Regions from separate parts of the Salininema proteolyticum genome, predicted to be linked through region 1. Evidence: riboswitches for the same ligand, from Rfam matches in the RefSeq annotation. Region 1 holds a riboswitch; the other holds the start of a gene.
The links. A riboswitch is a leader RNA that binds a small molecule or an ion and turns the genes downstream of it on or off. The one in region 1 is predicted to bind glycine.
Positions count from the first base shown of each region.

Region 2: it holds a riboswitch for glycine, as region 1 does, so the genes downstream of both, gcvP (aminomethyl-transferring glycine dehydrogenase) here and gcvH (glycine cleavage system protein GcvH) in region 1, are expected to answer to the same signal.

Region 1 is NZ_JBHUNX010000001.1:643,080-646,458, forward strand. Features, by position in the region: gene ACFTE1_RS03015 (sensor histidine kinase) at 1-320, opposite strand, end outside; gene ACFTE1_RS03020 (S66 peptidase family protein) at 602-1,579, shown strand; glycine riboswitch at 1,706-1,797, shown strand; glycine riboswitch at 1,799-1,894, shown strand; gene gcvH (glycine cleavage system protein GcvH) at 1,946-2,320, shown strand; gene glyA (serine hydroxymethyltransferase) at 2,322-3,379, shown strand, end outside.
Region 2 is NZ_JBHUNX010000001.1:1,841,856-1,845,234, forward strand. Features, by position in the region: gene ACFTE1_RS08595 (FHA domain-containing protein) at 1-166, shown strand, start outside; gene ACFTE1_RS08600 (bifunctional nuclease family protein) at 389-877, shown strand; gene ACFTE1_RS08605 (MerR family transcriptional regulator) at 1,137-1,667, shown strand; glycine riboswitch at 1,779-1,869, shown strand; gene gcvP (aminomethyl-transferring glycine dehydrogenase) at 1,961-3,379, shown strand, end outside.

The DNA.
Region 1 (3,379 bases):
GCGATGTGCTGGCGCGACTGGGAGAGGCGCCGGTGGTCGAGCCCGGCGGCCATGACCCCGGCGGCGGCCGCGACGCTGGTGGTGGTGAGGTCCCCGCGCGCGACGACGCAGCCGAGCAGGTTGTCGTCGCGGATCATGGGCGCGACGTGGAAGGGGCTCTCGGAGAAGGCGGAGAGCTCGGTCAGGCAGCGCAGCCGCATGGAGTCCAGGACGTCGGCGGGCACGAAACCCCAGGTGCCGCAGGGATCGGTCAGGTCGGTGAGGACGAGGGCCTCGGCGCCGAGGGCGCGGCCCAGCCGGCGGGCCGTCCTGTCGCCCATGCCGTCGGCGAGCGTCGCGTCGAGATCGCGCAGCAGCCCCCACAGTTGGGGCAGCTGAGTCGATGTGCGAGACCTCTTCGTGAACACACGTCGATGGTAATCCATGCCACTGCGGCGGCGGAGAACCGCTCGGCCCTTCCGGAAACCTCGTGCGGACGTTTGTGGAAACCCGGCGGACATTGCTACCCTCCAGTTCGCGAACGAAAGGAACGCACATGGAGCACAACGAAAGACACCACGGAGTATTCTCCCGCCGACTCCTCTTCGGAAGCGGCGCCGCCATGGCCGCCGCGACCGTCCTCCCCGCCCCGGCGTCGGCCAAGGGCCACACCGAGATCACGCGGCCGCCGGCCCTCCGGCCCGGAGACCTCGTCGTCGTCCCCTCGCCGGCCGGACCGACCGACGCGGCCGCCGTCGAGAAGGGCGTCGCGCTCCTGGAGAGCTGGGGACTGGAAGTCGAACTCACCCCGCACGCCCTCGGCCGCGACGGCTACCTCTCCGGGACCGATGAAGAGCGGACCGCGGACCTCGAATACGCCTTCTCCCACCCCGACGCCAAGGCCGTCATCGCCACCCGCGGCGGCTACGGATCGACCCGCATCCTCGACCGCGTCGACTACACCGGCCTGCGCGACAAGCCCAAACTCGTGGCCGGATACAGCGACATCACCGCCCTCCACGCCGCCGTCCACGCCCGGGCCGGCCTGGCCACCCTGCACTCCCCGATGGTCGCCTGGGCCGACGGCAACACCGACGCCACCGCCGAAGCGCTGAAGAACGCCCTCATGACCGCCGACCCCGTCCGCCTCGAACGCGACGACGCCGAACCGACCGCCGACGTCCTCGTCCCGGGACGGGCCGAAGGCCGGCTCCTCGGCGGCAACCTCTCCCTCCTCGCCGCCGAAATCGGCAGCCGGAACTTCCCCGACCTGGACGGCGCGATCCTCTTCCTCGAAGACGTCGGCGAAGAACGCTACCGCGTCGACGGCCTCCTCACCAGCCTCATCCGCTCCGGACACCTCGACGGCGTCGCCGGCTTCGCCATCGGCCAGTTCCTCCCCGCCTGGGGCGACGAACCCGGCGAAGGAGAATGGACCATGGCCGACGTGATCACCGACCGCCTCGCCGGATACGGAGTCCCGATCCTCGGCGGACTCAAACTCGGCCACGGCGACGACCCCAGAGTCGCGCCCCTGGGCACGGAAGCGGAAATGGACGCCGAAACCGGCGTCCTCACCGTCGAGTCCGCCCTGCGATAAGACGCTCACCCGGGGCGGCACCAGGATGGACGCGCCTCCCCGAGGTGACCTATACTGGCCGCAGACCGCCGGCGAAGGTGCCGCGAGACACCCAGTCGGCGCTGCGCAACTTCATACAGCGCCGTTCGAGCCGGAGCGGGAGAGCGCTCGCCGCGAGCGGGCCGCCGAAGGAGCAACACTCTCCAGAAACTCTCAGGTATAAAGACCGCTTCGGCAAGGCGAACTCTGAAAAGACGGGGCCAGACGCCCCGCGCCCACGGTGCAAGCCGCCACTCGGCGGTGAAGCTCTCAGGTACCGATGACAGAGCGGGGAGGAGTCCGACGATCCCTGCCGGCCCTCCCGGCCGCCATCGAAGCGAGAGCCCTATGACCGTTCCCAAGCACCTCAAGTACACCTCCGAACACGAATGGCTCGACGTGAGCGGCGAGACCGCCACCGTCGGCGTCACCGAACACGCCGCCGAACTCCTCGGCGACGTCGTCTTCGTCGACCTCCCCGAGGCCGGCGACACCGTCGACGGCGGCGAGGTCTGCGGAGAGATCGAGTCCACCAAGTCCGTCAGCGACCTCTACGCCCCCGCCGACGGCGAGGTCACCGGGGTCAACGAGGAGGTCGTCACCGACCCCGCCCTCCTCAACGCCGACCCCTACGGCAAGGGCTGGCTGTTCACCATGAAGATCACCGGAGAGACCGAACTCCTCGACGCCGCCGCCTACGAGGCCCTGACGGAGGGAAACTGACATGACGCTCAACGACCAGCCCCTGGAGCAGCTCGACCCCGAGATCCACGCCGCCATCGGCGCCGAACTCGGCCGCCAGCGCGACACCCTCGAACTGATCGCCAGCGAGAACTTCGCCCCCTCCGCCGTCATGGAGGCCCAGGGCTCCGTCCTCACCAACAAGTACGCCGAAGGCTACCCCGGCCGCCGCTACTATGGCGGCTGCGAACACGTCGACACCGTCGAACGCCTCGCCATCGACCGCGTGAAAGAACTCTTCGGAGCCGAGTACGCCAACGTCCAGCCCCACTCGGGCGCACAGGCCAACGCCGCGGCCATGGTCGCCCTCCTCGAACCGGGCGACACCATCCTCGGCCTCGACCTCGCCCACGGCGGCCACCTCACCCACGGCATGCGCCTCAACTACAGCGGCAAGCTCTACAACGTCGTCCCCTACCACGTGGGGGAGAAGGACTTCCGCGTCGACATGGCCGAAGTCGAGCGCCTCGCCCTCGAACACCGGCCCAAGCTCATCGTCGCCGGATGGTCGGCCTACCCCCTCCACCTCGACTTCGCCGAGTTCCGCCGCATCGCCGACCTCGTCGGCGCCTCCCTCATGGTCGACATGGCCCACTTCGCCGGACTCGTCGCCGCCGGACTGCACCCCAACCCGGTGCCGCACGCCGATGTCGTCACCACGACCACCCACAAGACCCTCGGCGGACCTCGCGGCGGCGTCATCCTCACCAACCGCGCCGACCTCGCCAAACGCCTCAACTCGGCCGTCTTCCCCGGCCAACAGGGCGGCCCCCTGGAACACGTCATCGCCGCCAAGGCCGTCTCCTTCAAGGTCGCCGCCTCCGAAGAGTTCCGCGACAGGCAGGAACGCACCCTCGAAGGCGCCCGCATCCTGGCCGGCCGCCTCCTCGCCGACGACGTCCAGGACGCCGGCATCACCGTCCTCACCGGAGGCACCCAGGTCCACCTCGTCCTCGTCGACCTCCGCGACTCCGAACTCGACGGCAAGCAGGCCGAGGACCGCCTCCACTCGGTGGGCCTCACCGTCAACCGCAACGCCGT
Region 2 (3,379 bases), 1.2 Mb from region 1:
CCGCGACGCCTCGGGTTTCACCGTCCGCGACATGGGCAGCCTGAACGGCACCTATGTCAACCGCGAGCGGGTCGAGACCGCGACCCTCGGCCACGGCGACGAGGTCCAGATCGGGAAGTTCCGCCTCGAGTTCGTCGGGGGTCCCCGGCCCGTCCCGGGCCAGTAGGACGCCCCTGAGCTCCCGGCGCCGCCGCGCGCCGCGGAACACCGCCGCCCCGGACCCCACTCCGGAGCGCGAAGAGAGACGCCGAGCGAAAGGCGGGGAGGGCTCCCTCCCCGCCTTTCGCCGTACCGGAGGCCGACACGGGCGTCTCGGCCTCCGGTTCCCACAGCCGCCGCGGGCTTGTAGGCTGAAGGTGAGCAAACGATGGACGGATGGTTGATCGCCGTGAAGGAAATGGATGTCGTGGGCGTCCGGGTCGAACTCCCCAGCAAGCAGCCGGTGGTTCTACTGCACGAGACGGCGGGGGACCGCTACCTCCCCATCTGGATCGGGACGGTCGAGGCCGCCGCGATCGCCTATCACCACAATGAGACGCCCCTTCCCCGCCCGCTGACCCACGACCTGCTGGGCGACGTGATCGAGACGCTGGGGGCCACCCTCGACCGAGTCGAGATCGTCGACCTCAAGGAGGCGGTCTTCTTCGCCGAGCTGGTCATCGACGGCGAGACCCGCGTGTCCTCGCGCTCCTCCGACGCCATAGCCCTGGCCCTGCGCTCCCACGTCCCGATACTGTGCTCGGACGAGGTGCTGGACGCGGCCGGGGTGAACCTCCCCGACTCCGAAGAGGAAGAGGTCGAGCGCTTCCGACGGTTCCTCTCCGAGGTCGAGCCGGAGGACTTCGAGGAGGAGTCGGGCCCCGGCGGGCCCGCCTGAAGGCCGGCCCGCCGCCGGCGGCGTGTCCGGACCGGCTCCGGCGTCCACTGGGGAGCGGCGCTCGCCGGGCCCCGCTCCCACCGGGTTCTCCCGGGCACCGTCCCCAGTGTCCATTAAAGGGTGACACAGGTAGAAATACCGATTTAACTCACCCGGGACCCCCGCAGGCGATAGTCTCACCTTCAAAAGCTCATGTTCGGCGCAGAAGCGCCCGGGAGTCCGATTCCGGGCGCGGTCGTCCAAAGGTGCGGAGGTAGACGTGGAAGTTCGAGGAGAGGTCCGCGATCCCATCAGGGTCATTCGCGGCTGGAGGGGACGCGCCGCCTGCCGCGCCGTGGGGATCACCTACCGCCAACTCGACTACTGGGCCCGCACGGGCCTCGTCCAGCCGAGCGTCCGTCCCGCGACCGGGTCGGGATCCAACCGCCTCTACTCCTTCCGCGACGTGGTCTTTTTGAAGGTCATCAAGCGGCTGCTGGACGCCGGCGTCTCGCTGCGCCAGATCCGCAAGGTCGTCGACGTCCTGCAGCGCCGGGGCGTCAAGGACCTCACCGAGGTCACGCTGCTGTGCGACGGGTCGTCGGTGTACGAGTGCCGCACCGCGGGCGAGGTGATCGATCTCATGCGCGGCGGCCAGGGTGTGTTCGGCATCGCCGTCAAGCAGTCGATCAGCGAGGTCATGAACCGCCTCTCGACGCTCTCCTGCGCGGAGGTCCCGGTCGTTCCCCCTGGACAGCCCGCCGCCGCGGCGCCGCAGACCCCGGTGGCGCAGGGGGCCGACCAGAGCTGAGGCGACGACCCGGGAACACGAGGATTCGTCCTACGTGTGTGTCCCGGAGGACATCCAGGGCCTTCTCTGCACTACGATGGGGTTAAGCGGGCACGGCGCCCGCCCAAGCCGAACATCCGTACGGGAGAGACCGCGTCCGACGCGGCACCGAAGGGGAAAGTGCTCCTCCGAAGCTCTCAGGTACCCGGACTGTATGGAATGGCTGAACTGGAAGCCGCCGCGCGCGGTGACAGTTGAGGAGAACAAACGCTGCCCGAACCGGCCATGCTTGTTTTCCACCACCTGGAGGCTCTATGTCGTCCCTTGGTCCTTTCGTATCCCGTCATATCGGACTGTCCGAAGCCGACCGCCACGCCATGCTGAAGACCGTCGGCGCGTCCTCGGTCGAAGACCTCATGGGCACCGCGATGCCCGAGGTCATCCGCTCTCGCGACGGACTGGCGCTGCCCGCGGCGCTCTCCGAGTCCGGCGCGCAGGAGGCCCTCAAGTCCTACGCCGACCGCAATCGGCGGGTCAAGAGCCTCATCGGCCAGGGGTACCGCAACACCCTGATGCCCGCGGCCATCCGCCGCAACGTCCTGGAGAACCCGGCCTGGTACACCGCCTACACGCCCTACCAGCCCGAGATCAGCCAGGGGCGCCTCGAGGCGCTGCTGAACTTCCAGACCATGGTCTCCGACCTGACCGGCCTGCCGGTGTCCGGTGCGAGCCTCCTCGACGAGGCCAGCGCCGCCGCCGAGGCCATGCTGCTGGCCCGCCGCGGCGCCCGCAAGGACAAGTCCGGCGTCTTCGCCGTCGACTCCCGCGTCCTGCCGCAGACCCTCGAGGTCCTCAAGACCCGCGCCGAGCCGGTCGGCATCACCCTGCACGTGGCCGACCTGACCGACCCCGCCGCCCTGCCCGAGGCCCTGTTCGGCGCCTATGTGCAGTACCCGGCCCTCGACGGGGCGGTGGACGACTGGTCCGCCCTGGCCGAGGCCGTGCACGCCAAGGGCGGCTACCTGGCCGCCGGCTGCGACCTGCTGGCCGCCACGCTCCTGGCCGCGCCGGGGGAGTGGGGTGCCGACATCGCGGTGGGCACCACCCAGAACCTCGGCATGCCGCTGGGCTTCGGCGGGCCGCACGCGGCCTACATGTCGGTCGCCAAGGGCCTGGAGCGCCAGCTGCCCGGCCGCCTGGTCGGCGTCAGCAAGGACGCGGACGGGCGTCCCGGCCTGCGCCTGGCCCTGCAGACCCGCGAACAGCACATCCGCCGCGACCGCGCCACCAGCAACATCTGCACCGCCCAGGTGCTGCCGGCCGTGATCTCCTCGATGTACGCCGTCTGGCACGGCCCGGCGGGCCTGCGGGTCATCGCCCAGGAGATCGCCGCCAAGACCGCGCGCCTGCACGCCGGCCTGACCGCCGCGGGCTTCGCCCCCGCCGGGGAGAGCGCCTTCGACACCGTCGCCGTGACCGCTGTCGGCCGTGCCGACGAGCTGGTCGCCGCCGCCCTGGAGCGCGGGGTCAACATCCGCCGCGCGGACGCCGACACTGTGGGCGTGACCGTCGACGAGGCCACCTCCGAGGACGACCTGCGGGCCGTAGCCGAGGCCTTCGGCGCCGAACTGCCGGCGTCGGCCGAGGAGCTGCTGCCGCGCGGCCTGCTGCGCGAAAGCGACTACCTGACCCACCCGGTCTTCTCCTCCTACCACTCCGAGACGGCGCTCATG